3 regions of the Sporosarcina sp. Y1011 genome follow, and region 3 is predicted to be linked to each of the others. Evidence: riboswitches for the same ligand, from Rfam matches in the RefSeq annotation. Region 3 holds a riboswitch; each other region holds the start of a gene.
The links. A riboswitch is a leader RNA that binds a small molecule or an ion and turns the genes downstream of it on or off. The one in region 3 is predicted to bind S-adenosylmethionine.
Positions count from the first base shown of each region.

Region 1: linked by a shared signal. The riboswitch ahead of AC25Y5_RS12890 (methionine biosynthesis PLP-dependent protein) and the one ahead of mtnK (S-methyl-5-thioribose kinase) in region 3 are both predicted to bind S-adenosylmethionine.
Region 2: linked by a shared signal. The riboswitch ahead of AC25Y5_RS04020 (O-acetylhomoserine aminocarboxypropyltransferase/cysteine synthase family protein) and the one ahead of mtnK (S-methyl-5-thioribose kinase) in region 3 are both predicted to bind S-adenosylmethionine.

Region 1 is NZ_JBYHFP010000011.1:52,300-63,038, reverse strand. Features, by position in the region: gene AC25Y5_RS12905 (methylated-DNA--[protein]-cysteine S-methyltransferase) at 1-151, opposite strand, end outside; gene AC25Y5_RS12900 (ABC transporter ATP-binding protein) at 487-1,224, shown strand; gene AC25Y5_RS12895 (ABC transporter permease) at 1,221-1,976, shown strand; SAM riboswitch class I at 2,053-2,159, shown strand; gene AC25Y5_RS12890 (methionine biosynthesis PLP-dependent protein) at 2,237-3,358, shown strand; gene metC (cystathionine beta-lyase) at 3,355-4,539, shown strand; gene AC25Y5_RS12880 (5-methyltetrahydropteroyltriglutamate--homocysteine S-methyltransferase) at 4,585-5,703, shown strand; gene AC25Y5_RS12875 (MFS transporter) at 5,789-7,249, shown strand; gene AC25Y5_RS12870 (flavin reductase family protein) at 7,404-7,901, opposite strand; gene AC25Y5_RS12865 (pirin family protein) at 7,985-8,818, opposite strand; gene AC25Y5_RS12860 (winged helix-turn-helix transcriptional regulator) at 8,940-9,290, shown strand; gene AC25Y5_RS12855 (NADPH-dependent FMN reductase) at 9,352-9,918, opposite strand; gene AC25Y5_RS12850 (hypothetical protein) at 10,180-10,739, shown strand, end outside.
Region 2 is NZ_JBYHFP010000002.1:370,098-380,836, reverse strand. Features, by position in the region: gene AC25Y5_RS04060 (CoA-acylating methylmalonate-semialdehyde dehydrogenase) at 1-695, shown strand, start outside; gene AC25Y5_RS04055 (aminotransferase) at 779-2,140, shown strand; gene AC25Y5_RS04050 (CoA-acylating methylmalonate-semialdehyde dehydrogenase) at 2,532-4,076, shown strand; gene AC25Y5_RS04045 (aminotransferase) at 4,116-5,474, shown strand; gene AC25Y5_RS04040 (hypothetical protein) at 5,554-5,679, shown strand; gene AC25Y5_RS04035 (sodium/proline symporter) at 5,701-7,269, shown strand; gene AC25Y5_RS04030 (hypothetical protein) at 7,266-7,751, shown strand; gene AC25Y5_RS04025 (glycerol-3-phosphate acyltransferase) at 7,844-8,473, opposite strand; SAM riboswitch class I at 8,617-8,732, shown strand; gene AC25Y5_RS04020 (O-acetylhomoserine aminocarboxypropyltransferase/cysteine synthase family protein) at 8,857-10,146, shown strand; gene AC25Y5_RS04015 (homoserine dehydrogenase) at 10,260-10,739, shown strand, end outside.
Region 3 is NZ_JBYHFP010000030.1:720-11,458, reverse strand. Features, by position in the region: gene tatA (twin-arginine translocase TatA/TatE family subunit) at 687-893, opposite strand; gene AC25Y5_RS18420 (GMC family oxidoreductase) at 1,009-2,751, opposite strand; gene AC25Y5_RS18415 (gluconate 2-dehydrogenase subunit 3 family protein) at 2,830-3,591, opposite strand; gene tatA (twin-arginine translocase TatA/TatE family subunit) at 4,258-4,461, shown strand; gene AC25Y5_RS18405 (excalibur calcium-binding domain-containing protein) at 4,739-5,008, shown strand; gene AC25Y5_RS18400 (GGDEF domain-containing protein) at 5,258-6,667, shown strand; gene AC25Y5_RS18395 (glycerol-3-phosphate dehydrogenase/oxidase) at 6,753-8,420, opposite strand; SAM riboswitch class I at 8,637-8,739, shown strand; gene mtnK (S-methyl-5-thioribose kinase) at 8,813-10,015, shown strand; gene AC25Y5_RS18385 (2,3-diketo-5-methylthiopentyl-1-phosphate enolase) at 10,015-10,739, shown strand, end outside.

The DNA.
Region 1 (10,739 bases), on a different contig from region 3:
TCCGTTTCTTCACCCATACAGCTAATTCCGCGGATGATGCATTTAAAGAACCAACATAACAAAGCCCTTTTGTTGTCGCTGCGATATACATGTTCCATTGTGCGTGACTCAGAAGTGCCCAATACACTGCAGTTTCAGTTTTGCTCTCCATCATTGCACCTCCATACGATTAAACCAACCGAGTATCTCATATTGGAAAAAAACGGGGTCCAAACTCAAAACGTTTGGACCCCTCTCTTTTTTAAAAAAGTCGTCTTGTTCAATACATATACGTTTTAAACCAGCATTAAGTTTCATTGGTTAAAAGTCTACTTTACAGTTCAAGGAATAGTAGAAGCCACAATATAGTCGTCACTATAGCACAAAACGCTATATGAATAGTACTAAACATTTAATGAATTATAAGAGCTTGAATCAATGTTCCTTGCATGAATACAGCCCTTAGATTAGAATCATTATTAATAAGAAGATCTAGGAGCGATTAGCATGTCCAATTTATATGAACCTGCATTACATTTTTATAACGTTGACTATTCCATAGGGGATATACATATTTTAAAAAACGTGACGGGCTCCTTCCCAAAAGGCAAAATTACGACACTCGTCGGTCCTTCGGGAGCGGGAAAGACAACGTTGCTCAAATTGTGTAATGGATTGATATCCCCCACTTCCGGGGAAATTTATATTCATGACAAACCCATTTCCACCTATGAACCTGTTGAACTACGGCGTCATGTCGGCATTGCACTTCAGAGTGCACCAATGATAAAGGGTACTATTTATCATAACTTAGCACTGCCCCTAGAACTTCAAGGTAAAAAACTGCCAGAACAAGATGCAGTTGAAATTCTAGATGATGTCGGCCTCGACAAACTATTTCTGCACCGAAAAATCGACGAATTATCAGGCGGACAGCGTCAAAAAGTATCAATTGCCCGTACATTGATCAATAAATCGGAAATCTTATTGCTCGATGAAATCACCTCTTCTTTAGACCGATCGTCATTAACTGAAATCGAGGAATTAATCGTCAAAATCAATCGGAAATATGGTACAACAATCATCTGGATTACACATAATCTGGAACAAGCCTTATCAATTGGTGATTACACATGGGTTGTTATGGAAGGGCAAATCATCGAAACCTGTGAAAGTAACTTATTAAAATCATCGACGAATGAATTTGTGAGGCAGTTTGTAGAAGGAGGGGTATCCTCCGTATGACTTATTTAACATTAGCCATCACCCTTATATTCGTTATCATTCCCCTTGTATTATCAAAGACGCTCCGTTTAGGATTAGAAAAGGACACAATCATTGCAACAATCCGGTCGATTATACAGCTTCTCGCAGTCGGATACATTCTTAAATTTGTCTTCGACTCAGAAAATATTTTGTATATCGTGTTAATGGTTACTTTGATGATTGTAGCTGCGACACAAAATGCCAGAAAGAAAGGGACAGCTATCAAGGGAATTACATGGAAAATTGCAGTCACCTTAATTTTCGTTGAAGTGCTAACCCAAAGTATTTTACTAGGCTTCCAGATTGTACCCGCAACTGCGCAATATATCATTTCAATTAGCGGCATGATTATCGGTAATTCGATGGTATTGTCAATCCTTTTCCTTAACCGCTTTACGGCAGAGGTTGAAACGCATCGCGACGAAACGGAACTTATCCTGTCACTTGGGGGAACGCCAAAACAAGCCATTCATAGACAACTGATCAATTCAATCAAAGCTAGTATGATTCCGACAATCGAAAGTCAGAAGACGATGGGATTGGTTCAACTGCCTGGTATGATGAGTGGTCAAATCATTGCGGGAGCTGACCCGATTCAAGCTGTTCAGTTTCAATTGCTGATTATCTTTCTCTTATTAACGACCGCAGCAGTAACCAGTGTCTTACTCGGATTTCTATCTTATCCTAGTTTGTTCAATCAACGAATGCAGCTGCTTCGCGAAAGGCATTAGGAATCTGGTTCTTGTTTTATTATTCATGCCATGGTAGAATAATCTAAATTGTATATTCAAATAATTTCATATATTATTCTTATCACGAGAGACAGAGGGATTGGCCCGATGACGTCTCAGCAACCAACCTGTATAGGTACGGTGCTAAGTCCAATAGGTATCTATTTACCTAGAAGATAAGGAGATTGACTTCGACATTTCGAGGACCCTCTCCTTATAGAGGGTCCTCTTTTTGATTTTAAAAGGAGAGAGTGAATCCAATGACAAGACGAAGTTTGGAAACAATACTAGTACAATTAGGTAATAACAGTGATCCGAAAACTGGTTCTGTGAACCCACCAATCTATTTATCGACCGCCTATAAACACGAAGGATTAGGCCAGTCAACTGGCTATGACTACACGCGGACGAAAAATCCGACCCGTTCCATTTTAGAAGAAGGCATTGCAGATTTAGAGAGCGGTGATGCTGGTTTTGCATGTAGTTCAGGGATGGCTGCGATTCAGCTTGTTTTGTCACTTTTCCGTCCCGGGGATGAATTGATTGTTCCGGAAGATATTTACGGGGGTACTTATCGCCTATTAAAGCAGTATTCCGATGTCTATTCAATCGGAACAACATATACGAATTTTACTGATGTCCATGAAACTGAGAAATTGATAACTGCGAAGACAAAAGCCCTATTTATCGAAACACCGACAAATCCACTTATGCAGGAGTTTGATATACGTCAATACGCGAAACTCGCCCGAAAGCATAATTTATTACTGATTGTCGATAACACATTTTTAACGCCTTATTTCCAAAGACCAATTGAACTAGGCGCAGACATTGTTATACACAGCGCAACGAAATACATCGGAGGACATAACGATGTCCTTTCCGGCCTTGTAGTCGCAAAAGGCGCGGAGCTCTGTGAAGTATTGGCAACCAACCATAATGCTATCGGTGCAGTTCTGTCACCTTCTGATTCATGGTTAATCATTAGGGGACTAAAAACACTGCACTTACGAATGAAGCAACATGATGCAAATGCAAAGATCATCGCAAATTACTTGAAGAGCGAACCAAATGTAGCGGACGTTCTCTATCCAGGGAAAGGCGGTATGCTTTCTTTCCGCTTGCAAAATAGTGAATGGGTTGGACCTTTCCTAGCGAATCTAAAACTTATTACATTTGCTGAAAGTCTCGGAGGCGTGGAGAGTTTTATTACTTACCCAGCAACACAGACACATGCGGACATACCACGTGAAGAACGAATACGACGGGGCGTTGACGATAGTCTTTTACGTTTCTCAGTCGGAGTGGAAGAGGTAGAAGATTTGATTGCGGATCTAAAGCAAGTGTTTTCAACATTAAAAAGCGAGGTGCTTCAACAATGAGTCTCAATAATGAACGATTACAAACGACACTTATACACGCATCGACACGTGGAGATTCCGAACGGAAAACGGGTGCAGTGAATGTACCTATTTACTTATCTTCAACATTTCATCAAGAAAGCTTTGACGAATTCGGGCCCTATGATTACAGCCGTTCTGGTAATCCAACGAGAGATGCATTGGAAAAAACAATAGCCTCATTGGAAGGCGGTGAACGCGGATTAGCATTTGCTTCTGGGATGGCTGCCATCTCCTCCGCTTTCATGCTCCTTTCTTCAGGTGACCATATCGTTGTTACTGAAGATGTCTATGGCGGTACATTCCGATTTGTAACCCAAGTCCTACCAAAGTTCGGTATCGACCATACATTTGTTAATCTGGCTAATTTAGAAGAAACCGCTAGTGCAATCCGGCCGAATACAAAAGTAATTTATGTAGAAACACCTTCCAATCCTCGATTGGGTATTACGGATATTGCAGCCATTGTCGAACTTGCAAAAGCGAATGACTGTCTGACGTTCCTCGACAACACATTCATGTCGCCACTATACCAACGCCCCCTTGATCTTGGCGTTGATATCGTTGTTCATAGCGCTACGAAGTTTCTATCTGGACATAGCGATATTATTGCCGGTTTGGCAGTGACGAAGGATGAGGAGCTTGGAAATCGATTGGCGTTTATCCAGAACTCTTTCGGCTCTATATTGGGTGCTCAAGATTCCTATTCGTTAATTCAAGGGATTAAAACGCTTGGAGCTCGTCTAACTCAGTCATCCTTATCGGCTCAAAAAATCGCCGTATATTTGAATGAACACTCTTTAGTGGAAGAGGTATTTTATCCGGGGTTGGTAAGTCACCCAGGTTACGAAGTCCATGCGAAACAATCAACTAGTCCAGGAGCGGTTCTGTCATTCCGTTTGCCAGATAGAGCTACAGCAAAAGCATTTGTTGACAATGTCCGTATACCTGTTTTCGCTGTGAGTCTAGGCGGGGTTGAATCAATCCTTTCTTATCCTGCTACGATGTCCCATGCTGCTATGCCGAAAGAAGAACGGGAGAAACGTGGGATTACGGATGGCCTACTACGTTTTTCTGTAGGCCTTGAACATGTGGACGACTTGATTGAAGATTTTGAGCAAGCACTGAAAAAAGCATATACCCAAGTTGCAGTACGTAATTAAGTACTCGTAAAAAAATACTAGTTAATGAGAAAGAAGGAATATAAATTGACAAAAACAGTAGAAGAACGAAATGAAATAGTTGCACCATTCAAAGCGGATCACGTCGGGAGCTTCTTACGCCCGGAGCGTCTAAAAAAAGCACGCCTTCAAAAAGATAACGGTGAAATCACTGCCGAAGAATTACAGACAATCGAAGACGAGGAAATCACAAAGCTAGTAGAAAATCAAAAAAAGGCCGGACTGAAGACTGTGACAGACGGAGAATTCCGTCGTAAATGGTGGCATTTCGATTTCCTTTCCGGCTTCGATGGCGTTGAATTTTACGAAACTGATAAAGGTCTTCAATTCAATGGCGTTCAAACGAGAGCACACGGCATCAAAGTGACAGGGAAAATCGGTTTCAGCAATCATTATATGATTGAACATTTCAAGTTCCTGAAAAGTGTCGCGGGAGATGCGGTTGCTAAATTCACGATTCCAAGCCCGAATATGCTGCTCCACAGAGCGACATTCGAAGAAGGGATCTATTCAAGTGACGAAGAATTATTTAATGACTTGGTAACAGCCTATCAAGACGTAATTCAGGCGCTTTACGATGAAGGATGCCGTTATCTTCAAATCGATGACACGTCATGGGCTTCCCTTTTGTCGGAAGAAGGAAGAGAGACATTGAAAGCGAAAGGTCAAGATCCTGATGACATCGCTCAACTTTCCGCTCGGGCAATTAATGAATCCATCGCAAAAAGACCAGCCGACTTGCTCATTACGATGCATATTTGCCGTGGCAACTTCCAATCAACCTATTTTTCAAGTGGTGGCTATGAGAATGTATCCAAAACTATCTTTGGCAAATTGGATGTTGACGGCCTTTTCCTAGAGTTTGATGATGAACGTTCAGGCAGTTTTGAGCCGTTGCGCCACGTCAACCGTCCGGATCTTTACATCGTATTAGGATTAATCACTTCTAAATTCGGTGATTTGGAAGATCCAGAACAGATAAAAGTGAGAATATCGGAAGCTGCCAAACATGTTCCGTTGAATCAACTTTGTTTAAGCCCCCAATGTGGTTTTGCTTCAACAGAAGAAGGCAATCGTTTGACAGAAGAGCAACAGTGGGAAAAAGTTCGCCACGTTGTGTCTATCGCACAAGATGTTTGGAACTGATGAATAGGCGATAATCTATCGAATGCCTCTCTATCAAAAATAGAGAGGCATTTTTATATATAGAACGGAATTGGAGGTGTGAGAAATGAAAAAAGAGGGTTTGCAAAGGTATCATACGATTTGGGGATTATTATTTTTGGGCTGGTTCGTTTCTTACGTTGACCGGGTAGCCACTGGTCCGATTGTTACATATATGATTGAAAATGAAGTTTCCTTTTTTGCAGACGTAGCAAATCCGCATGGTATCGGCGGATTAATCGGTAGTTTGTTTTTTGCTGGCTTCATGCTAATGCAGTTTCCTGGTGGTTACTTCGGAGACCGCTTCGGCTATCGTGCCATAATTATTTTGAGTATTGTCTGGGCAGGGATTGCCACCTTGCTAACCGGATTGGTCGGTGGCCTTATCGCCTTTATCCTTTTCAGGGTTCTATTAGGGCTTGGTGAAGGTGTATTCTATTCGAATGACCGCTCTTATATCGCATATCATACACCTACCGAAAAAGTCGGATTGGGAATGGGCGTGGCGCTTACCGGATTATCTGTCGGACTAACAGCCGGTACACTCGGGGTCCCCTATCTTTTAACAATTGCAGAACCATTTATGGGAGAGGAGGCTTGGCGTTTCCCTTTTTTTGTGACTGGGATCATTACGCTTGTCGTTGCATTCCTGCTATTTAAATTTATGAAGCCGAAACATAATCCAAATGTACCTGTAGATTTATCCTCGCCAGGCATTAAAACACAATTTAGCAAAGGGCTGCTGCACATGTCCATGTACTCCGCAGTCTTTCTAGTCATAGTGATGGGTATTTATTATTTTTCGGTTAAACTAGGTTTGTCTTCTATTGCAATCGCTATCATACTTGTGGCATTATGTCCGCTCTTAATACTTTATTTATACATGACGAAGAAATCTGAAATAAAGCCGTTATTGGCTAATAAAAACCTATTCTTATTGTACTTATTTTTCATCCCTGTCATGTGGCATCTATGGTTTTACGGCTTTTGGTCCGTCTCCATCGTCAAAGATTTCGGCGGTGGAGCATTGATGGCTGCTGCACTGATTGCGTCATTCAATGGCTTGGCCGGTATCATCGGTTTCCCTCTCGGAGGGAAGATTTCCGACATGGTTGCGGATCGTCCAAACGGGCGGCGTAATATTCTCGCTATACTTACCGCCGTACTGACCGTAACCATTTTTATATTCGCAGCTTATGTAATGTTGGGTAATAATAGTCCCGTCGTTATGTCTATCATTTTATTCGTTTCAGGACTATTCTTTTTTGCATTGCAGCCGGTTGCACATGCACTCGCTTCCGACTTAACGCCCGAAAAAAGCAGAGGGTCCATGTTCGGGATGCTTAATTTGATTGGAGAAATCGGAGCGGTCCTTTCGCCTGTTGTCTCCGGCGTTCTTCGGGACAGCACAGGCGACTGGGGCATGCCGCTTCTGCTTGATGGTGTACTGATGGCGGCTGGTTTAGTGCTCGTGCTGGCCATCTCACGTAAAGGGGTCAGCAAGACTTCTGTTTCCTTGGCAAAATAAAAAGGCCTGTCATCAACAAGTGATGACAGGCCTTTTCGAACGGTGATTTATACGGATAGCCGTGCAAGTTCTAATAAATGTTACCTTCAAATACGCTTAGGCGCTTAGGTAGGCCTCCAGCGCTCAGACTATGAACAATATTCAATACTTCTACTTAGCTATAAAAATCTTTAGGAATTGGACCGATAGTTCTGCGGTGATACAGAAGAGGTTCTTTACTTTCATTCTGAATATCCAATACTTCGCCGATAAAAATCGTATGATCCCCGGCTTCGATTTGTTGAACCGTTTTACATTGCAGAACGGACAGTGCCTCTGGGAGGACCGGCAGATTCAAATCCGACTCCTTCCAATCACATTGGCTAAATCGATCGGCTACTCTGCTGGAAAATAACGTACATAAATCGCTTTGATCTGACGCCAAAATATTCACCGAAAACTTGTCAGTCTTCAGAAAATCGTTATAAGTGGATACTCTTTTGTCAATTGACCATAATATGAGCAAAGGCTCTAAAGATACAGATGCAAATGAATTAACCGTTAGACCCATCGGTTTTTTATCCGCATCAAAAGCCGTTACGACTGTTACTCCCGTCGGGTAATTCCCCATTGCCTCTTTAAAACTCGCTACATATTCCGCCTTTTTATCCATATCAGCAACTCCCATTTTCTTATTTCTACTAAAAGCATAGCAAATCTATTGGAATATTTCATACTTTATGATTCCGTATTACATTACTCGAATTTTCCTTCTCTATAATCCTTGTAAGCTTGCATGATTTCTTCTTCTGAATTCATCACAAATGGACCGCGCGCAACCACTGTTTCTCCGATAGGCTGACCTGCATATAAGATAACATGCAAATTTTCTCCCGCGTGAATTCCCACTTCAGACTGCTCACCGTCCACTCCTCGTTCCAGCCAGAGAACCTGACCCTTCTTCCCTTCCGTACTGTCACTGCCGAATGTACCTTTTCCTTCTATTATATAGATAAACCCATTATAATTTCCCGGAAGATCTTGTATAACAGTAGCACCCGGCTCTAATTTCATCTCAACCATCGTAACGGATACATGATTTTTCGTATCAGCAATTACATCAGCCGAAGAACCCGAAAATACACGAATCGTTGCACCGTCTTCTTGACGAACAGGCATATCTTCTGCACGCATGTTCTGGTAACGTGGTTCCGTCATTTTTTTATCACTCGGGAGATTAACCCACAATTGCAGACAATTCACTATTTCTCCAATCGCAGGTTCTTCTGAATGAATAATCCCTTTACCTGCTGTCATCCACTGAACATCCCCAGGGTGCAATTCCCCGCCGCCTGTCTTATTGTCATGGTGCTCAAGATTTCCATCGATGATATAGGTGACCGTTTCAATACCGCGATGCGGATGCGGTCCAAAAGTGCCTCGTTCGAAAAAATCTTCAGCCATCAACAAAAATGGATCTGTCTCTTCCCAGTTACCAGGTTCAATGACTAATCCCACTTTATGGGTCGGTGAATTTTCCTGATAAACTACATTTCTGACGCTTCTGATACCCCTAGATAAAACGCTCATTTAAATATCCTCCCTCTATAAGTCCTTTATATGTTATTATGAAGCAAAGAAGTCATAAAGAGAAGTACCTACTTAAATGTGTCATAGTATCTAAAAGTATACTAATGGAGGTTATTATGAGATGAAAGTTGAACAATGTAAAGTCGATGAAGCTTTAGGGATTTTGGTAGGTAAATGGAAACCAATTATTTTATTGCATTTATTCAACGAAGGCACTCAGCGATTCAGTGAGTTGAAACGGTTGATGCCCGATATTACACAAAAAATGTTAACCAAACAATTACGTGAATTGGAAGATGAGGATATTGTAAAAAGAGTCGTCTATGCCCAAGTTCCTCCCAAAGTTGAATACTCTATTTCAGAGTATGGTCAAAGTTTACAACCGGTTCTGGCAATTATGCACGAATGGGGCATACTTCATGCCGACCATATTGAAAAAGTTAAAAGTTATAATGAGGCCAGTAGCTACTGAAACTGATAAATATTTAAAAACAGACACTCTTTTATAAAGAGTGTCTGTTTTAGCTTTTAAATTATACGTTAGCAGAAACAGATTGTTTCTTGTAGAATTCAATAAAGTTAAAAACAACTGTATCCAAGAAATCAATTGTCGCTTTATCAGTAAGTTCTCCAGCTTCGTTCATTTTCTCATGAACTGAACCAACGTAAACCTCGTTTCCTGGCAAAAGAACTGGTGCTAATGCAGGGTTAGATAGAATTTCTCTTAATTGAATTTGAGCACGAATACTGCCGAACACACCCATAGAAGATCCAACAATGAATCCAGGTTTGTTTTGAAGTGTGAAATCGCCTCCGCGCGATAACCAGTCAATCGCATTTTTCATTACACCTGGAATTGAAAAGTTATACTCAGGAACTGCAAATAATACAGCGTCCGAATCTTTCACATTATTTTTGAAATCTACGACGTTCTTCGGTGGTGTACTTTCTATATCAACCGAAAACATTTCAAGGTCGTTGATAAAGACAGGTGTAATTTCTAATTGACCTGCATAACGGCTTCTCATATGTTCAACTAACTTTAAGTTGAATGAAGTGGAACTATTGCTACCGATGATTGCTTTTACTCTAATTGTCATTGTGTAGGACTCCTCTGTGTAATTGATTTATTTCATGCACATTTCATTATAAACCATGTACCACAAAAAGATAAGTACGCACTCTTAAGTGCTATAGTATACTAAAGGATACTATAGAGAAGTCTTTCAATTTAAAGCAATTCAACTATAAACGTAGTGCTCTGTGGTTAATCAAGTTACTTACTTGTAATTTTAAGTGAATCAACATACCTGCCTCTTGTTTATATAATAGGGAATGACTAAGTACAAAGGAGAGAGTATGTGTATTTCATTAAACTTCTACCATCCTTTCCAAAGGATGTTCATGGAATCTTTATGAAATGGTCGCCTCTAAAAACAATGATCTTCACAGCATTGTTGGCGGCACTTGCAGCAGTATTACAATCGGCAGGGGGAATTTTACCAGGTATCGGTTACTTCTTTAGCCCCTTCGCATCTCTCCCTATTTTTCTAGCTACATTGATTTCATTGCGTTCCGGATTACTAACGTATGTACTAACGATTTTTTCATTATTATTGATTCAGCCTAGTGAGTTAGTGATTTTCCCTTTCACAACAGGGCTACTTGGATTAGGACTTGGATGGACGTTTCTCACTTTTCATCATCGTTTGGCAATTTTAATTGTAAATGGGTCACTATTACTTATAGGGATTTGCATCCCTTTATACGGATTGGGCTTTCCGATTTTCGGTCCGGGGTTCTCTTCCTCAATTAATATGCCTGTTCTCTTAGTTGTTTTTGGTTTTTCACTTTTGTATAGTTGGTTCTGGATAGAATTCAGTCTGTTTTTCCTGCGTAAAATCAGAGTGATTTTACGATT
Region 2 (10,739 bases), on a different contig from region 3:
CGAAAAACCATACAATCGTCATGCCGGATGCGGATATGGATGCGACGGTAACCAATATTATTAATGCCGCGTTTGGATCCGCAGGGGAGAGATGCATGGCTTGTGCTGTGGTTGTTGCAGTCGGCGATGTTGCGGATGAATTAGTCGGAAGATTAGTAGATGAATCAAATAAAATGACAATTGGTAATGGCTTGGAAGAAGGGATATTCCTTGGGCCGGTCATTAGGGATTCACATAAAAACAAGACACTTGATTACATTGAGTCAGGCGTTGAAGAGGGCGCGAAACTGTTACGTGATGGCCGCGATGATAAGTCCACTTCTGAAGGCGGTTACTTCGTCGGACCGACGATTTTCGACAATGTGACAACAGAAATGAAAATTTGGAAAGAAGAGATTTTTGCTCCTGTATTGTCAGTTGTTCGAGTCGATACATTAGAGGAAGCGATTGAGCTTGCAAATAAGTCAGATTTTGCAAACGGAGCTTGTTTGTTCACAGATAGCGCGAAAGCGATTCGCCAGTTCAGAGAAGAAATCGATGCGGGGATGCTTGGCATTAACCTTGGCGTTCCAGCTCCAATGGCATTCTTCCCGTTCTCTGGTTACAAGAAGTCGTTTTACGGTGATCTTCACGCGAATGGCCGTGATGGAATCGAATTTTACACACGGAAGAAAATGTTGACAGCACGCCACTAATCGTAATGCGGTCGTTCAAAATAGGGGATAAATGCTGAGGTTCTGCTGATGTAGGCTTCAGCTATAAAAAGGGAGTGGGGCAATTGACAACAGCTAAAGAAACGACAAAGTCATTAGTTCAAAAAGACCGTGAAAATGTGTGGCATCACATTTCCGCTTATAATGAAAAAAATCCGCCGATGATCGTAGAAAGTGGAGAAGGAGCATGGATCACAGATCATAACGGTGATCGTTATCTAGATGGAATGTCCGGGCTTTGGGCTGTGAATGTTGGATATGGGCGTGAGGAACTTGCACAAGCCGCATATGAACAGCTGAAAAAACTGGCGTATGTACCGATGACGCAAAGTCACGAACCGGCAATTTTGCTTGCTGAAAAGTTAAGTGAAATGCTTGGCGGCGATTATAAGATTTTTTATTCCAATAGTGGTTCTGATGCGAACGAAGTAGCTTTTAAACTTGCGCGTCAATACCACCAACAGAATGGAGAACCGTCCCGTTTCAAATTCATCTCCCGTTACCGGGCCTACCATGGAAGTTCGATGGGCGCAATGGCAGCAACAGGGCAGGCATTACGGAAATACAAGTATGAACCGCTTGCGCCAGGATTCTTACATGTAGCGCCGCCAGATAATTATCGCAGACCAGCTGGGCAATCTATCGAAGAATATAATATTCAACGTGCCCAGGAGTTTGAAGAGAAAATTATTTGGGAGCAGAAAGAGACGATTGCCGGGATTATTATGGAGCCACTTATTACGGGCGGCGGTATCTTAATTCCACACCCAATCTATCTTGAAAAAGTTCAGGAAATCTGTAACCGTCACGGAGTCTTGCTCATTGTTGATGAAGTGATTTGCGGATTCGGTCGGACTGGGAAAGCGTTTGGCCATCAGCACTTTAATTTGAAGCCAGATATTATTACGATGGCGAAAGGACTAACGAGTGCTTACCTGCCATTATCTGTAACTGCAATCAGAAAAGACATCTACGAAAAATTTGATACAGGCGAAGAAAACAGTCATTTCCGTCATGTGAATACGTTTGGTGGAAATCCTGCTGCTTGTGCAGTCGCATTAAAGAACCTAGAAATCATGGAAAGAGAAAATCTTTTTGATCGATCCGCTGAACTTGGTGAGCGACTGCTAAAAGAGCTAGCTAGCTTGAAAGACCATCCATTCGTTGGCGATATTCGTGGCCTCGGCTTCCTTCTTGGAATTGAGCTTGTTGAAGACAAAGAAACGAAAGAGCCTGCATCCAACGCCCGTGTTGCGAAAATCATCGGGGATTGCAAGGCAAATGGGCTCATCATTGGCAGAAATGGTGATACCGTCGCAGGCTTTAATAATATCCTGGCGCTGAGCCCGCCGTTGTCTTGTACCGATGAAGACTTTGATTTCATTATCGCAGTTATGAAGAAGGTATTTAAGGCAAACGAAGCTTGATATAGGTATATAAGTTGGACATATGAATATAGCGTAGGCGAGCCTAACTCCGATAATTACTGGAGTTAAGGCTCGCTATTTTTTTGATGTTGATTATCTGAACCCTAGACTGTGTACTGATTAATCTAGCGTAGGAGTCTTAAATAGGGAGGTTTCCTCTCGTGCAGTAGTCAAATATGTTGATTGGAGTAGGTGTTGTAATTGAACTACTTTCAATTTTGGACAAAATGTATAGTCAATGTGGTTTTGATTTTACAAAACGTAAAGCAGAAGTCAAAATTTCTATTAATATACTGATAAGGCAAAGCGGAATTCAGTTTAGCAATTTTAAATGCTCGAAAGGAATTGTGTTATCAATTTTTAAAAACGAAAACAGGGGGTTAATTAAATTATGAACAAGCTAGATCGTGTTGTAGGCGAAAAGAAATCGGTGGACAAGATATATCATTTTATAGGCGGGGTGAAATCGGAAGGGGAATCTGAACGTTATGGACCTATTTATAACCCGTCCACAGGAGAAAAAACTGCTGACTGTCCTTACGCAACAGCTGCAGATGTGAACCAAGCCGTAGAGGCTGCAGATAAAGCTTTTAACACATGGAGGAAAACCCCCGTTGCAAAAAGGGTAGAAGTACTATTCAACTTCCGGACGTTGCTAATTGATGCAACTGATGAACTTGCTAGAACGATTGGGCAGGAAAACGGAAAAACAATTTCGGATGCAAAAGGAGAAATTAGCCGTGCAATTGAAGCGGTCGATTTTGCAATTAATGCACCGCATCTATTAAAAGGCGAGCATTCCACTGATGTAGGCGGAAGCATTAACTCCTTCTCCATTAAACAGCCGCTCGGCGTTGTCACATGTATTTCACCCTTCAATTTCCCGGTAATGGTACCGGTTGCGATGACAACAATGGCACTTGTATGCGGAAACTCTGTTGTATTAAAGCCTTCTGAGCGCGTACCAAATTCTGCACTGTTCATATCGGAGCTTTGGAAAAAGGCGGGGCTTCCTGCTGGGGTATGGAGTGTGGTGAATGGTGATAAGGAAGCGGTGGATGCGTTAATCACACATCCAAAAGTGATGGCAGTCAGTTTCGTCGGTTCCACAAAAGTGGCGGAATATATTTATGAGGAAGCCAGTCGACATCATAAACGGGTAGCCGCATTCGGTGGTGGGAAAAATCATATGATCATCATGCCTGATGCTGATATCGATTTTGCAGTTGACTCTTTCCTAGGGGCTGCGTATGGAGCGGCTTCTCAGCGTTGCATGGCTCTGTCTGTCGCGATGCCTGTTGGTAAAAAGACGGCCGACATATTTGTCGAGAAGTTAATAAAAAAAGTAGAAGAGTTGAGAGTGGGTTCGTATGACGATGAACAAGCCGACTTTGGGCCGGTCATCACACAACAATCCAAAGAAGCAGTACTCAAATCGATTGAAAACAGCTTACAAGAAGGGGCAAAACTCTGTGTAGATGGCCGTAATCCCGACGTAGGCAAAAATAGCAATGGGTACTATTTAGGCGCGACTTTACTGGACAACGTTACACCGGATATGGAGGTTTATCGGCAGGAAGTGTTTGGACCGGCAAGGATAGTAGTTCGTGTAAACAATCTGGGTGAAGCGATTGATTTGGTAAACGGACATGAATTTGGAAATGGGGTCACGATCTTTACGCAGAATGGTCCTGCAGCCCGCGAATTCACGGAGAAGGTCGAAGTCGGCATGGTAGGTGTCAATGTACCAATTCCGATTCCAGTAGGCTATCACAACTTTGGAGGCTGGAAGCGTTCAAAATTTGGTGAAAGTCATATGTTCGGACCGGATACTGTTCGATTCTTTACGAAAATTAAAACGGTGTCAGAAAGATGGCCAGAAACTACAGACCATAAAAAAGGTGTTGCATTCGACTTCCCAAGTAATCGGAATTGATTTGTTACTACTTATTGATAGAGAAAGAGGGATAAGAAAATGACAAAAGTGATAAAGGATACATCATCATTAGTTGAAAAGGATCGTCAAAATATATGGCATCACATTTCCGCCTACAATGAAAAGAATCCTCCGATGATCGTCGAAAGCGGAAAAGGGGCTTGGATCACCGATCATAAAGGTAATCGTTACTTGGATGGCATGTCTGGACTCTGGTGTGTGAACGTCGGATACGGGCGTGAGGAACTCGCGAAAGCTGCGTATGAACAGATGACAAAACTGGCCTATGCACCTATGACTCAAAGCCATGAACCTGCCATTGAGCTTGCTGAAAAGTTGAATGAAATGCTCGGAGGCGATTATGTATTTTTTTATTCGAATAGCGGATCTGATGCAAACGAAGTGGCATTTAAGCTTGCACGCCAATACCATCAGCAAAATGGGGAACCGTCACGTTACAAATTCATCTCACGTTACAGGGCTTACCACGGTAGTTCTATGGGCGCGCTCTCAGCCACTGGTCAAGCTCTACGGAAATATAAATATGAACAGCTCGTTCCAGGTTTTCTGCATATTGCACCACCTGATAATTACCGTAGGCCGGCAAATCAATCGGTTGAAGAATACAACATACAACGTGCGCTAGAGTTTGAAGAAAAAGTTATTTGGGAGCAGAAAGAAACAATTGCCGGGATTATTATGGAGCCTCTTATTACTGGTGGCGGAGTCTTGATCCCACATCCGATTTACTTGGAAAAAGTTCAAGAAATCTGTAATCGCCACGGCGTCCTTCTAATCATTGATGAGGTTATCTGTGGATTCGGACGAACTGGGAAAGCATTTGGCCATCAGCACTTTAGCGTAAAGCCGGACATTATTACGATGGCAAAAGGGCTGACAAGCGCGTACTTACCGCTATCTGTTACAGCTGTGCGAAAAGATATTTACGAAAAGTTTGACACAGGTGAAGAAAATAGCCACTTCCGTCATATCAATACTTTTGGCGGGAATCCTGCAGCTTGTGCCGTGGCATTGAAGAACCTCGAAATTATTGAGAAGGAAAGCCTTATTGAACGGTCTGCCGAGCTTGGTGAGCGTCTTCAAAAAGAGTTGGCAAGCCTAAAGCAGCACCCGTTTGTTGGTGATATCCGCGGTCTCGGTTTCCTCTTAGGAATTGAACTAGTTGAAGACAAGAAAACGAAAGAACCTGCTTCCAATGCACGTGTCGCCAAAATTATCGGGGAATGCAAGGCAAATGGACTTATTATCGGGAGAAATGGCGATACGGTAGCTGGTTTTAATAATATTTTAGCACTCAGTCCGCCATTGTCCTGCACTGACGAAGATGTAGATTTCATTATTGCTGTTGTAAAGAAAGTGTTTAAAGAAAACGAATGATACAAATGGGTAGAGGTGTGTATTCACCTCTGCTTCCTATTCTGATGAAAGTATAACTTTGTGATTAGGAGGTGACGATTTGTTCAATTTACCAGCGGAAACATTTTGGTGGATTATTCCATGGCCATTCATATGGGTTGGACTAGCAGTGTTTATGTATTTTAAGATGAAAAAAGAAGATGATGAGGAAGAAAATAATAGTTAAAAGGGGGGTGTTGCCGTGAGTATGGATGGAATAATTTTTGTAGTCTATTTAGCAGTTCTTTTAGGGATCGGTCTTTGGTTCTCACGTAAATCTGCAGAGTCCACAGAACAATATTTACTTGGAGGCAGGTCCCTTGGCCCAGCGGTTACTGCGATGACGATGCAGACTACCGCAATGAGTGGTTTTATGTTTATGGGTGCACCTGCAATGGCTTTCCAATATGGATGGTACGCTGTGTGGTATGCCATTGGTGATGCGGGTGGGTCGATTATTAACCTTTCCGTTTTGGGGAAACGGATGAGAAGAATGTCTGAAAAATTAGGAGCACTTTCTCCGATTGAATACTTGGAAAAGAGATTCGAAAGTGCCAGCGTACGTGTTGTAGGTTCCATTATCTCCATAGTCTTTCTTTTTGGATATGTTTGTGCTCAATTTATAGCTGCGGGAAAAGCGATGTCAACACTTACTGGCTTTTCATATGAATTGTCATTGGTTATTGGTGTTAGTGTCATTATTATTTATACAGTGGCGGGCGGTTATTTGGCTGTTGCGTATACGTCTTTTATACAAGGGATGATTATGGTGCTTGGAGTGGTTGGTATCGGGTGGTTGGCTTATTTCCACGTAGGCGGCATATCCGGACTAAATGCCTCTTTGGCACAAATTGATCCTACTTATTTAAGCATTTGGGGGAAAGGCTTAGCCTTTTATGGCCAATGGGGAGTCGTATTGGGTGCCATTCTAATTTACTCAATTGGTTATATGGGGCTCCCGCACGTTGTAGTTAGACATATGTCGATGAAAAGTACTAAAACGGTCAAAGGGGCGGTTTTGATAAGTGCTATTTGGAACCAGTTCTTTATCTTTGTTCCATATATTTTAGGACTTATCGGAATTATTCTATTGCCTAATATCGCTGATCCAGAAATGATAATAACGGAATTAGCCTATACTCTTTTCCCTGGTATTTTTGCAGCACTTCTCTTGTCGGCGATTATGTCAGCCGTCATGTCTACAGCGGATTCTATACTGATGCAGGCGGGCTCCATTCTTTCCCGAGATGTCTACCAACGGTTCATTAATAAGAATGCGAGTCAGAAAACAATGGTACTTGTCTCTAGGTTGTGTATACTAGCGGGCGGAATTGTCGGAGTTGTTGTTGCTATCTATGAACCACCGTCGATTTTTGCTTTAGTTGTTTTTGCTTTTGGCACACTTGCAAATAGTTTCCTTGTACCTTATGTTGCTTCTGTTTATTCGAAGAAGGCTAATTATATCGGTTGTTTATGTGCCATGATTGGCGGAGCGTCTACTAATATTCTTTGGACTTCGATGAGTTTGGAAGGTCCGACGGGGTTACACCCATTCTTAGCGGGCTTGTTAGTATCAATCATTGGGATGATTATTGGTAGCCGATTTGGCAGCAAGCCATCCCAAGAAATACAAGAAGTATTTGAGGAGTCGAGAAGAAAACGCATATTTACAAAAGAGTTTGACCGGAATATCTCCCGAAGTCTAGCTCCTGAAGCTAAAAATATCTCCAAATTTTTAGCGAAAGAAACGGAAGGCTACGAGCGTGGTTACTCATGAATGCAATACTAACTCAAGATGTAACGTTTGAAAAACAGGATATCCTTCGTGGGTTTCAAAAAATCGATAGGCGGGCAGAAATTCATATAAGTCAATTGATATACTATCCCTACTACTTTTTTGAGTTCGAAGTATACGCGAAAAGTTTACTAGCGTTTAAAGGGAAAATAGGCTGTACAGTTGATGCCCTCAGCGGTAAGGGGGCAATAGTGGATGTACAACCTAAATTTTCAAATAATCATATTGAAATGGAGCAAATACCAACTGTTATGGTTAGCGAGGATGATGCAAAAAAGATTGCAGAGAAATTTGTATTTGATCATACATCGTCGAAAGCTAAATTTATCACAATTCCTAAAATTCAACTGGTGGGCAGTGCACTCTTTCATCGGCCGTTTTGGTTAGCGGAGTATGGTCAAGAAGGACATGCGCAACGTCAAATGATTTTTGACGCGATTAGCGGAAGTTACCACCCTTTATAAATTAGTTTCAGTGGTTTCAATATTACCTTGAAGTTCCATTACTCTTTTTAATCATTAAAAACTGAGAACCTTCAAACGAGGGGTTCTCAGTTTTAAGATGCTTTCTTTTTGAAAACTGCAGAAACCTGTTTCTCGCTACGGTTTTTCATCCGACGGAAATTCTCGATATGTTTCCAAATTGCGATGCCGAATAAGAATACTGCCGCTATAATGGGCCAGTATCCATCTGCCCAAACTGCCATCGCGATGAGCGTCACGTACAGCATCAGCACGCCAAACACGAGAAAGTCTGTTACAAGCGCCACGATGACAAATAATGCAAAGCCAATGAGTCCAACCTGCCAGTCGATGGCGAGCAGTACGCCAATAATCGTGGCGGTTCCTTTACCGCCGTTGAACTTCATATAAAACGGGAAGTTGTGCCCAATCACGGTTGCAGTACCCGCGAGGAATAATAGTAAAGCTACAATTTCCCCTGGAAGTCCGGCATTTACAGCAAAGTATCGTACAAATAGGACAGCTACTGCACCTTTACCGATATCAATTGCAGCAACAAGTGCGCCGAATTTTTTCCCGAGAACGATTGTGGCATTCGAAGCACCGGCATTTTTCACCCCGGTATCTTTTAGGTTAACGCCCGAAATTATCTGTGCGACAACCGATCCATGCAAGCAACCGATGGCATATCCCGAAACTAGTACACTTGTAATCCATAACCACATAACCATTCCTCCAAAACATTGGTAAATTAATTGTAACATTAGAGGTAAACGCAAGGTTCAGAAAAATTATTTAATAATCTCTTGACTTTGTCTCGCGATATCTACTATACTATGTCACAAGATGGAAAACTGAATGATACAAACTCTTATCAAGAGCGGCGGAGGGAATAGGCCCTGCGATGCCCGGCAACCGACAAGCGACCAGCTTGTAAAGGTGCTACTTCCTACAGGTCGGTTCGAATGATCTGAAAGATAAGGGGAGGAAAAAGCGAAAGCGTAACCCTCTTCTTAAGCGAAGGGGGTTATTTTTTATTTCCAAAATACCCCCAGCGCCTCCGCAGATCACAATCAATTCCATCTAAAAAACTTTGGAGGTAATGACTTTGACAAAACTTAAACCTGAAACACTTCTTCTACACGGTGGACAAAAACCCGATCCTGTAACAGGTTCTCGTGCAGTTCCTATTCATAGAACCTCATCATTCGTATTTCGTGATACTGAACATGCTCAAAAATTGTTTGGACTGCAAGAAGCAGGCAACATCTATACGCGTATTACAAATCCAACCGTTGCTGTTTTTGAAGAACGTATTGCACTTCTTGAAGGAGGAACGGCGGCAGTTGCATTATCTTCAGGAATGGCGGCTATTGCATTTTCAATCTTAAATGTCGCAGGCGCAGGTGATGAAATTGTCGCGGCGAGCAATTTGTATGGTGGTACGTATAATTTATTTGCTAATACGCTTCCGCGTTACGGCATCAATGTAAAATTTGTCGATGTAACGGATCCTGAAAACTTCCGCGCAGCGATTACAGATAAAACAAAAGCTTTATTTGCAGAAACAATTGGTAATCCAAGTTTACATGTGCTTGATATTGAAGCAGTTGCGGACATTGCACATGAAAACGGTCTACCACTTCTTATAGACAGTACGTTTGCATCTCCATACGGTTCAAATCCAATCGAATTTGGTGCAGATGTCGTGATCCACTCTGCAACGAAATGGATTGGCGGACATGGTACAACAATCGGTGGAGTTGCTGTTGACGCGGGTACGTTTGATTGGACACAAGGACGGTTCCCAGGCTTTACTGAGCCGGATGAATCTTACCATGGCCTTCGTTATGGAATTGACACTGCAGGTGCGGCGTTTGCCACTAAGCTACGTGTTCAATTGTTACGAGACTTTGGACCTTGCTTGGATCCGGATAGTGCCTTTAACTTCTTACAAGGACTTGAAACCTTGCATCTGCGTGTGACAAGACATAATGAAAATGCTATCAAAGTGGCAGAATTCTTGAAACAGCATCCATCTGTTGAATGGGTAACGTATACTGGGAACGAAGATCACCCATCATATGACCTTGCGAAAAAGTATTTGAAAAACGGCTTCGGCTCCATTATCGTTTTCGGCATCAAAGGCGGGCGTGAGGCTGGTCGAAACGTAATTGACAACGTTAAAATCTGGTCGCACGTAGCTAACGTTGGCGATGCAAAATCCTTGATCATCCATCCTGCATCAACAACGCACCAGCAGCTCGGCCCTGAAGATTTGAAAAAATCAGGCGTTACCGAGGAACTAATTAGACTATCGGTTGGTCTTGAATCAGCAGAAGACATTATTGCAGATTTAGCGCAGGCTATTGAAGCAGCAGTAGCTGTAACAGTATAATTTTTGGAAGAAGGATGGCTATGACAATCCTCTTAGTTTGTTACGCCCTATAGCCATTTAAATGAAACTGAAAAATGGGGACTTGTTATTAAGCAGTCCATGGAGGTGGCGAAATGCCGTCAATCAAGGTTGCTCTACTCGGCTTCGGCACTGTAGGTGAAGGGGTTTACAGAATTTTGAATGAAAGAAAGAATGAGATTAAGCAGCAAACAGGCTGCGAAATCGATATAGTTGCCATCCTTGTTCGCGATGTAGCGAAAGTGCGTCTAGCAACACCCGGGGTAAAAGTGACGGGAGACATCCAGGACATACTGATGAACCCGGACATTGATTTCATCTTTGAGGCAATTGTTGGTGAGGAACCTGCCTATACGTATCTTTCAGATGCAATCGAAAAAGGCAAACACATTATAACGGCAAATAAGAAAATGTTCGCGACACATGGTCCGGCATTATTGAAACACGCGGAATTCCGAGGCGTTCAGGTCGGTTATGAAGCAACTACAGCGGGTGGAGTACCAATTATCCGTACAGTAAAAAACTTGTTGCCTGCAGATCGAGTACGACGAGTCAGAGGGATTTTAAATGGAACC
Region 3 (10,739 bases):
GACCAGACAATTTGGGGATTGTCTGGTTTTTTGTGTCCAATCAACAAGGAGGTTTTCAACCAACACTTCGAAGTGTCCAACGAAAGCATAAAGAGAAATGGATAGAATCAGAAATCCTGCTAATACCGCTTCGGCGCTTTGTGGATGCCTCCCGCGATAAGCCGGAAAGAAAATCACTTTCAGTCTTATCGCTCCGGCTACCACGAAGTCGCGCCTTCGCTGGATGGTAGGTGTGAGAAAGCATATTTCGTTATTGGGGATTAGATTTGCAACCTATAGTGTGATAAATCGAGTGAATGCATTTAACAACAGAATCTATAGATGGAATGAAACAGAGACCCTGCTAATACCGCTTCGGTGCTTTGTGGATGCCTCCCGCGCTAAGCCGGAAAGAAGTGCACTTTCAGTCTTATCGCTTCGGCTACCACGAAGTCGCGCCTTCGCTGGATGGTCTCTTTAAGAAAGCACATTTCGTTATTGGGGATTAGAACTGCATCCTGTAGTGTGTCTTTCTTCAATGAAATTAGTATCAAATAGTAATCACATTATAATCTCAGTCCATACATCTCAAAATCACTTTCAATAATGAAACACTCCAGCGTACACCCTATAGCATCAATAAGATTTCCACGCCATATTAAATACAAAAAAGCCAGCTATTCACAAAGAATAGCTGGCCATTTACATTAGATTTTCTTTTCAACGTCTGTTTCACTAGCATCTAACTTCGTTTCGTCTTTTTCTTCATCATTGATGATATCTCTAGTAGAAGTTTTAAATTCCTTTAAAGTTTCTCCAACCGCTTTCCCCAATTGAGGTAGTTTGGAAGGACCGAAGATGACGAGAGCTAGTATTAAAATGAGTATTAAACCCGGTAAGCCGATACTTGGCATGGTAATTCCTCCTTATCTAGATGATAGGATGCACGAATACGAGAAAGAGTTTTGCCAAACCATTAAAAATTGAACAATACAATTCCAATCGTAAATGACTCTTTCAATTTGAAGATTAGACTAATTGGTTTTCGCTTTTTCCTTCAACCAACTGACCGCCTTTTTCGAAGAACGCGAGAATCCCTTCGGCAGCACGGTAAGATAATGCACCCACTGTACCTGTTGGATTGTATCCAGCATTTTGCGGGAATGAAGAAGCACCGACAACAAATAGATTGTCTACGTCCCACATCTGAGAATAGTTATTGACCGCAGAAGTTTCAGGATCCGCGCCCATGATTACGCCACCCGTGTTATGAGTAGACTGATATTCAGCAACGTTATATGGGCCAAGCTCTTTACTCGTATCTATATGATCTGCGCCCATTTCTTTTAAGATAGCTTCACATTTCTCTGCTAAGAACTTAGTCAACGCACGGTCTTGGTCTTCAAAGTCAAAGGTAATCCTAACCAGTGGATCACCAAATGAATCTTTATAAGTAGGATCGAGGTCAAGGAAATGCTGTTTGTAAGCCATTGATGCTCCTTCGCCACTAACCGTTAACGACGCATTTGTATATTTTAAAGAAGCTTCTTTAAACTCAGCACCCCAAGTCGGAGTACCCGATGGGATTTGGTTATTGGCAATAGGTCTTTGTCCTGTTTGTCCAAGGATAATCATCCCGCCGTGGATGAAGTCTAAATCAGTGTGGTCGAAATTATCGCCATTGTAATCATCTACAATCATCCCTAAGCCGCCTGCACCTGCAAAGTTATTGAACTTTTGTTCGTCAAAGAATCCAGTTGCGCGTCCTTTTCTGATTTGGTAGGCATAGTTTTTCCCGATTACGCCAGTACCCGTAGTTGCATTGTAAGGTCTGCCAATTTCTGAAAGTAGAAGAAGTCTAACGTTACTAAAGACATAGCCTGTTAATACAACAACATCTGCTGGCTGTTCAAATTCTTCGCCTGTTGTCATATCTGTATAGATTACGCCAGTAGCTTTACCTCCTGTGTGTACAATACGGCGTACTTCTGAATGCGTTCGGATTTCAAAGTTTCCAGTTTCTTTTGCTACTGGTATTACAGTAACGTTAGGGTCTGCTTTTGAACCGTACTCACAACCGAAGCGTTCACAAAATCCACAATATTGACAAGCCACTCTGGAAATTCCATCAGGGTTTGTATAGTTTTCTGATAGATTGGCAGACGGTTGAACATATGGATGAAGTTTTAAATTTTTTGCTGCTTTATCGAACAATTGCATAGCTTGTGTTTTTTTCATCGCAGGAGTTGGGAATGGATTTGAACGTTTCCCGCCTAAAGGATTGTCTTCTCCTGAAATCCCTGCCATTTTTTCGTATTGATCGTAGTAGGGCTCGATTTCATCATATGTAATGCCCCAATCTTGAATGGTCATATCAGCTGGAATTTTACCTTCTCCATATTTTTCAATGGTTTTGCTTCGCAGTTCGAAATCATAAGGAAGAAAACGGAAGTTCTGACCATTCCAGTGTGCTCCTGAACCACCAACACCTACGCCAAGTAAAAACGAACCATATTGTCTCATCGGTAGAGAACGCATTTTGTCATGATTACGGAAAGTGATTGTTTCTTTTGAAAGGTCTTGCATCATTTCATGGCGAACCGCATATCTAAGTTCGTCATGCGCCATGTAATAATCTTCTGTTTTTCGGTCTTTCCCTCTTTCTAAACCAACTACTTTAAGTCCTTTTTTTGTCAGCTCGGAAGCGATAATACCGCCGGACCAACCAACACCAATAATAACTACATCTGTTTTCGGTAATTTTTTCACCATTACTATTTCCTCCTCAATCGTAAAGCTCTAAATGATTACAAATTCCTTATTGGGCTATCTATCTTTGGGTACGTCTGATTAGTGATTATGTTGTGAGTTTAATGCCATCGGTTCTACTACTACAAATTCTTCTTCAATAATATTTAAGAAGCTCATTTGGTGACCAGGGAAGTTTTTCATCTTCCAACCTTCCATACCTGCATTACCGCCGTACAAAGGATCTGAGTATGCACCTTCAATTGTTGCAGACCGTAAAGTGTTGAAAAAGGCAGTAGAAGTTGTTCCTTTTAACTCTACTTTTCCTTCAGCAAATTCAGTAAGAATTGCGTCTTGCTCTTCAGCTGAAAGTCTATCGAAAGCTTTTTCGTATTTTTTTACACTTTGATCCATAAGACCTTTTAGTCCTACTTCAAAAATTTGTTGTCTGTTTTGGCGACCTTGATAACCTTGAGTCGGCTCTCCTGGGTAAAAAGGTCCTGATGTGTATTCTTTTGCGCCCATTCCCCAAGCACCTGCTAATTGATGGTCAATATAATAAGCAACTAATAATTCTTTAGCACCAGGACCGTTTTTGTCTTTAGGGAAAATTCTTTCCGCTGCGGCCTCCGTAGTTCGGTATTGCTCAGGCGTAAAGTACATTAAAGCGACATGTAGGTTTTCTGCCTGCTTGGACGTGCTTGAGTCTTTCACCGCTGTTGTGGTTGTTGTTGAATCGTTGCTCAACAGGGTACCAACAGCACCACCCAAAACCAGTCCGCCTACCGTTAATCCTGAATTCTTTAAAAATGAACGTCTCGAAGACTTTTTACCTTCAAAGGACTTCTTTTCTTTTTCTGACATGATAAAACCTCCAAATTCAAAGTATTAAAACGACAACTAATTATTTACCTAACTAAACAGTGAAACACAAATTATGTACTTTTTCCCAGTCCAAGAGATCATAATAAAGCACCTCTACAAAAAAATAGGTGAAATGTCTGAATCCCCAATTGTAGCCCTTCAATATAGGTAGTCATTACATTCTTCTATATTTTTTACGAGTAAGCGTCGTATTATTTATAAATCAATACTGGCATGTATACTATTCGGGTGGGTCTAAGCGACTCTAATTCTACTACACTTGGTATCTAAATAGTATGAATTCAAGCTTTTTTTGTGAAATAAAACTATAGTTACCATTTTTTGATACCAATTAACCTTAAAAAGGATAGATGGGTGATGAAAAGCGTGAAAGAAAATATACGCTTATCAAACATTTAACGGAGTTGAGAAAACGGCTAAATAGTGTAGCTGTGACCTTCATAGTATCCCTGATAATAGGATTCAATTTTTCTAATTGTTATTCTATTCATCCATTTATTTGAAATCAGCGTTCTTGTATTCAGCAGGTCATAATAAAGAAAGTGAGCAAATGAAGAGGGATTTTTAGCTCACGAGGTGTAAAAAGTGGTATACTGATGTACGTACCTGAATAAAATGCACCACAATTCAAAGGAGGAACAACTCATGCCAAACATCGGTGTACCCGGTTTAATTATAATTTTAGTGATTGCGTTAATCATCTTCGGACCAGCTAAATTGCCTCAATTAGGAAGAGCTGTTGGACAAACACTAAAAGAATTTAAGAATTCAACGAAAGACATCGTCGATGATGTCACTGATGAATTCAAATTAGACGACAAAGAATTAACAGAGAAAAAGAAAATATAATCGCTAATCCAAAAGAGCTAGCATCAAATACAATTTGTATTTGACGCTAGCTCTTTTTTTGATGACAAGGCAAGTTAGAGATTGGTGAGGTGACCAACCAAATCGATGAAGTGTCCAACAAACCGAGAGTTTTATAATCATGCTTTAAGACGGTATTGGACATCAAGGTTTAGTTAAAAGTACAAAAATTCCAGAAATATATCGAATTCCCTTTATAAGGGTTTCTATACAGCTTGAAAGCTGATAATATAGAATTATGGAATAGGAGGTCGTTCGTTTGAAGAAGATACTTACAGCAATACTTACACTCGCAATTGCCATCAGTTTCTCATTTAACGCGTTGCAAGTAGATGCAGCTAGCCCGAAAGCAGTGAGCTACAAAAATTGCACTGAACTGAACAAGGTGTATAAAGGCGGCGTGGCAAGATCAGCCTCTGTTAAAAATGTAGGCGGCAAAACAAAGTACGCTCCATTCGTATCCAAAGCTGTATATGATCTGAACAAAAAAAGTGATCGTGATAAAGATTTGATCGCGTGTGAGCGATAAGAATAACAATAACAACAGCTCCATTCACAGCATCAATTGTGGAATGGAGCTGTTTTTATTCACCACTGTCCATGCCGTGTTCAACAATGAGCTATAAATCTAAAAAAACAATCACTTGATTATTCACTAGATTAAAATAACTACTATCTGCACTTCTAAAATATCTCACAATATGATACGATAGAACTATTAAAACAATTAGGATAAAGTCTACGAAAAACTACAAAATTCGACAATTAGGAGAAGGATATGGAGACAGAAGACTTAGATCTACTGCTTGAAAATGTATTGACTTTAAGGGCTGAGGGCAAGTACAAAGAAACAATCGAGGGGTGCCACCATCTGTTGGAAAATGGGCTGAGACTAAATGAATATAAATTTGTCCTCGCGGCTCATGCGTATTTAGCAGCCGCCTACTACTCAATTGGTGATTTAACCGAAGCCTTTAACAGCATCGAGGCTCATGAAGAACTATGTACTAAATATGGCGATGAAACCGACAAACTGCATTCATATAATACGTATTTTTTACTCCATGCCTATAACAAAGATTACAGCAATGCAAAAGCGACACTCGAAAAAAGCATTCATTTGGGCAAGAAATTAAAACATTATAATATAGTTAGCAACGGATATAGCAATTACAGTCATATATGCATTGTCGAAGAAAACTATTGTGAAGCATTGGAAATGGCTGAAGTCGGACTTGAAATGGCGAAATTACATCAACCGGCAAGCCCAATTCTAGAACTAAGAGTCACATTAAACATGGCAAATGCTTATATTGGACTTGGGGGTTTAACTGAATCGAAACTACTGGTGGATGAGATGATTAATCATCCCATTTTAGACTCGTTTATAAGGGAAAAGGCCCAGTGTTATTATTTACTTGGTAAATGGTTTGCAGCGCAAAAACGATTTAGGGAAGCATTTGATGCATACACCACTGCCAGGGATTTAGCAGCAAGCTATGATGATTATAATTTATTGAAAGATATACAAGAACAAAGATGCGACTTATGCGAGCTCATGGATGACAAATTACTTGGCTATGAAGTTCAAAAAGAATACATCACCGTGCTCAATGAAATTACTAAAAGTGGACTAGCGTTAGCGGCACTTAAGCTTGAAATTAAACATGGCCTTTCCTCCATTGAAAAAAGAGCCAGCACGGACTATTTGACAGGACTATACAATCGCTGTTATTTGGAAAGTACCACGAATGAGTGGCTTAAAAAAGCATCCTCGGACAATGAAAGCATCGTATGTATCGCATTTGATATCGATAACTTTAAGCTCATTAATGATGAATATGGACATCTAGTGGGTGACGCTGTTATGAAGCAGATTAGTCAATATTGCTCAACGGTTTTCAGAGAAACGGACCTAATGAGTCGATTTGGCGGAGACGAATTCGTCGTTATTCTGAAAAACATTTCACTGGAAGACGGGAAGAAGAAAGCCGATCAGCTATCGGAAACGATTAGAAGTATAGAAGTGGAACATGAAGGGAAGTTCGTTTCGATCACCGCAAGTGTTGGGGTGGCTGATAATGAAAAAGGGAAAGTAATAGATTTTAAGGAGTTATTCAATTCTGCAGATATGGCACTCTATCAAGCAAAAGAGAATGGTAAAAACCAAGTTTGCGTTGTGGGATAAAGCATGACTGCTTGTGAAACGAATCTAAAAACAGCCCTCTCCAAAATGCATCTGGAGAAGGCTATTTTTGTCGATTCCATTGATATTATTCCCCGTCAACCGGAACAGTCGCATCATGCAAATGTGTATCAAGGTCAGCACGGAAATCTGCTTTCTGCGCGTCACTCCAACCAAGCTCTTTGCTCATCATTTCAATGACGGGCACTTTCCACTCGTTCACCCATTGAATGTCAAACAGTAATGCGCCTGTACGTCGCCAGAAAAAGTCAACGGGCGTACGGACGAATTCATCTGTGATCGAGTAAAGAACTTGCGTATAGAGGTAGACGGGTAGCCCAGAATCCTGCGCCGCCTGCTCGTTTTTCTGTAATAAATCAAAAAGGATATCTACATTTGAGCCATATTTTTTCACGAGGGACTGCGCTCTTTCCTGATTTAATCCGAGTTGTATGCCTTGTTTGATCTTGCGATACATGAACGTTTCAAAGTTACGGGAACCTCCGACGTGTCCGCCTGAAATGGGCATATTCTTCGTGCTGGACGAAGAATATATTGTTCCTGTATCTGTTTTGAGTTTTGAAGCGACGACATCTACAATCGTTTCCGCCATTTTTCGATAGCCCGTCAGTTTTCCTCCAGCAATGGTGAGTAACCCGGAAGCGGATTCCCAAATTTCATCTTTTCTTGAAACTTCGGATGCCCCTTTACCTTTTTCATTGATCAAAGGCCGTAGCCCAACCCAGCTGGATTCAATATCACTCGCCGCAATGGTTAACTTCGGAAAGATGAGTGCGATGGCGTCCATCAAATAATCGCGGTCGCTTACGGTCATTCGGGGATGAACCATATCCCCTTTGTAGTCAGTGTCTGTCGTCCCAACGTACGTTTTCCCATCCCGTGGGATCGCCAACACCATCCGGCCATCTGGCGTGTCATAGTAAACAATCTGATTCAAAGGAAATACACTTTGGTCAAAAACGAGATGAATGCCCTTCGTCAAACGTATTTCCCTTGAATCCAAGGAGTTGTCTTTCTCCCTCAATGTATCTACCCATGGTCCGGCAGCGTTCACAATTGTTTTTGCGCGTATTTCACTAGTTTTGCCATTTAATTGGTCAACCACGGATACGCCTGTAACTTTTCCTTCATTGTAAATAAAATCAGTCACTTTTGTATAATTGAATACAGTAGCGCCTTGACTGACAGCTTCTTTCATCACTTCAATCGTCAGTCTCGCATCATCCGATCGGTATTCAACGAAACGGCCAGCGCCAAGTAACCCTTCAGCCCTAAGTTTAGGCTCCGCATGCAAAGCTCTTTCTCTGGTCAACATACTCTTTCGTTCTTCTTTTTTCACGCCTGCCAAAAAGTCATAGACGCGCAATCCGATGGAGGTACTGAATTTACCCATGGAGCCGTCCTTATAAATCGGCAAAAGCAGCCACTCGGGCTTCGTCACATGGGGTCCGTTTTCATAGACGACCGCCCGTTCCTTGCCTGTTTCCGCAACGATCTTCACTTCAAGGTTTTTCAGGTATCGCAAGCCGCCATGGATCATTTTTGTAGAACGACTGGACGTCCCAGCAGCAAAATCCTGCATTTCCACAAGCACTGTTTTCATGCCGCGACTGGCTGCGTCCAAGGCAATTCCAGCCCCCGTAATGCCGCCCCCGATGATTAATACATCAAATTCTTCCGCTTGTAATGTTGAAAGTACTTCACTTTTTTGTAACTCATTAGATTGTTCAGTCATTTTAGTTAAAGCCTCCACATATTGTATTCGTTCATTAATTATACTACAATTTTGATAACTGAATCTCTTGATTTACAAAACGTTTAGAAAATGCAATATGTAGTCAGTGTTTTAACTATTTGATGGGTTTCAATTACATAGACAATTAGTAAGAGGCATGCTATAATTTCATATAACATTGTGCGAATCTAATGGTAATTAAAAATAATAAATATACTCTTATCAGGAGCAGGCGGAGGGAAAAGCCCCATGAAGCCCGGCAACCGACTCAATTGAGCACGGTGCTAATTCTTACAGCATTGATGCTGAAAGATAAGAAGTTGTGTGAAAAACCTCTTCTTAACTGAAGGGGTTTTTTTATCATCATAGACAGTACATAAGGAGGAAATAACATGAATACATCAAGTCATCAGGAACTAGCAACCTATGCATTTTTAGAAATCGATGAAATCGTGAAGTATGTTAAAAAGCGTGGCTTCTTTAGTGAACAAGAACAAGTTGTTGTGACGGAAGTAAGTGATGGGAAGATAAATCATGTTTATCGATTAACGGGGGAACAGAAGAGCTTGATACTCAAGCAGGCTGTACCTTATGCGAGGATTGTAGGAGAGTCAATGCCTATCCCGATCGACCGGGTCGTTCTCGAAGCGAAAGTATTACAGGAATACGATAACATCATTCCCGGTTCTGTTCCGAAAGTGCATCTTCTGGATGAAATCATGGCAATTGTTGTGATGGAAGACATGCATCCGATGGAAATGGGGCGCACGGCTTTGAATAATGGGACGGAATCTACCGTATTTGCGAAAGACATAGGTGTATTCAGTGCGAAGACCACTTTTTATACGTCCGATTTCTACCTGGATCCAAAATTAAAGAAAGAGTTGAATGCCTCTTTTACAAATCCGGCTATGCGGGAAATGACGGAAGAGCTCTCTTTCGATTGTCCATACAATTTGCATGACAGCAATTTCTTTGAAGAAGGCTTGAAAAATGATGTATTATTTCTAAGTCAAGACCACCAGTTAAAGCTGGAAGTGGCGAAATTAAAACATAAGTTCATGACGAAAGCGGATGCGCTCATCCATAGCGATTTACATAGTGGTGCCATTTTCATGGGAGAAGACAAAACAGTTGTATTCGATACCGAGTTTGCTTGTTTTGGGCCGTTCGGATTTGACATGGGGCATTTTATCGCGAGCTTGTTGTTAAATGGAATCGGACACCCTGAATTTCAAACGAAGCGCTATGAACAAGCGCGGGAAGCTTGGTATGCGTACGCCGATACATTCGCAAAAGTTTGGAGAGAAGAATCCAATGAACCTTATACACAACTCGACGGCTTCCTGACGCATGTAATGGAAGAGAACTTTACCGATATGCTGGGGTATGCAGGGTGCGAATTGGTCCGTCGCTCCATCGGTATTGCACAAATTGACGATTTAAATTATGAAGAAGATGAAGAAAAACGCATGACCAGAAGGAAAAAAGTGTTGGAGCTCGGGAAGTATTTGATACTTAACCGTCACACAATACGCTCTTTGGAAGAATTGGAGAGCTGGTTCATCGACAGTAGTCACAAGGAGGAATTTTAATGGGAGTTACAGCCACTTATCTATTTCCGACACATCCAGAGCAAGAAAAAATAGCGGAGCAACATGCACTCGGGCTCACAATTGGGTCTTGGACAGATATTCCGCATCTTGAACAGCAGCAATTGAAGCACCATAAAGGTGAAGTCGTTTCTGTGGAAAAAGGGGAAGTGAAGGATACGGTGAAGATCTTTTATCCATCCGCTAACTATTCGGCAGATCTTCCCGCAATTTTCACGACTGTCTACGGCAAGCTTTCTTTTTTTGAAGGCTATGAATTAATCGATTTGGATTTTGGCAAACAATTGCTTGCACAATTTCCGGGGCCACGATTCGGTACAAAAGGGATTCGAGAGCAGTTGAATGTTATGGATCGCCCATTGCTGAAAGCCATCTTCAAAGGGGTCATGGGAAGGGATCTGTCCTTTTTCTCCGCTCAACTAGAAGAACTGCTAGCAGGCGGCGTCGATCTCATCAAAGACGATGAAATTCTTTTTGAGAATGAATTAACACCGTTTTATAAGCGAATTACAACAGCAAAAGACATTATCGATCGGCATTATGATAAAACAGGAAATCGGGCATTGTATGCAGTGAACTTGTCGGGGCGGACGAATGAGCTTCATGATAAGGCAGAACAGGCGGCTGCGCTCGGCGCGAACGCGTTGTTATTCAACGTCCATGCGTATGGGCTAGATGCACTTCAAACGCTGCGTGAAAATAACAA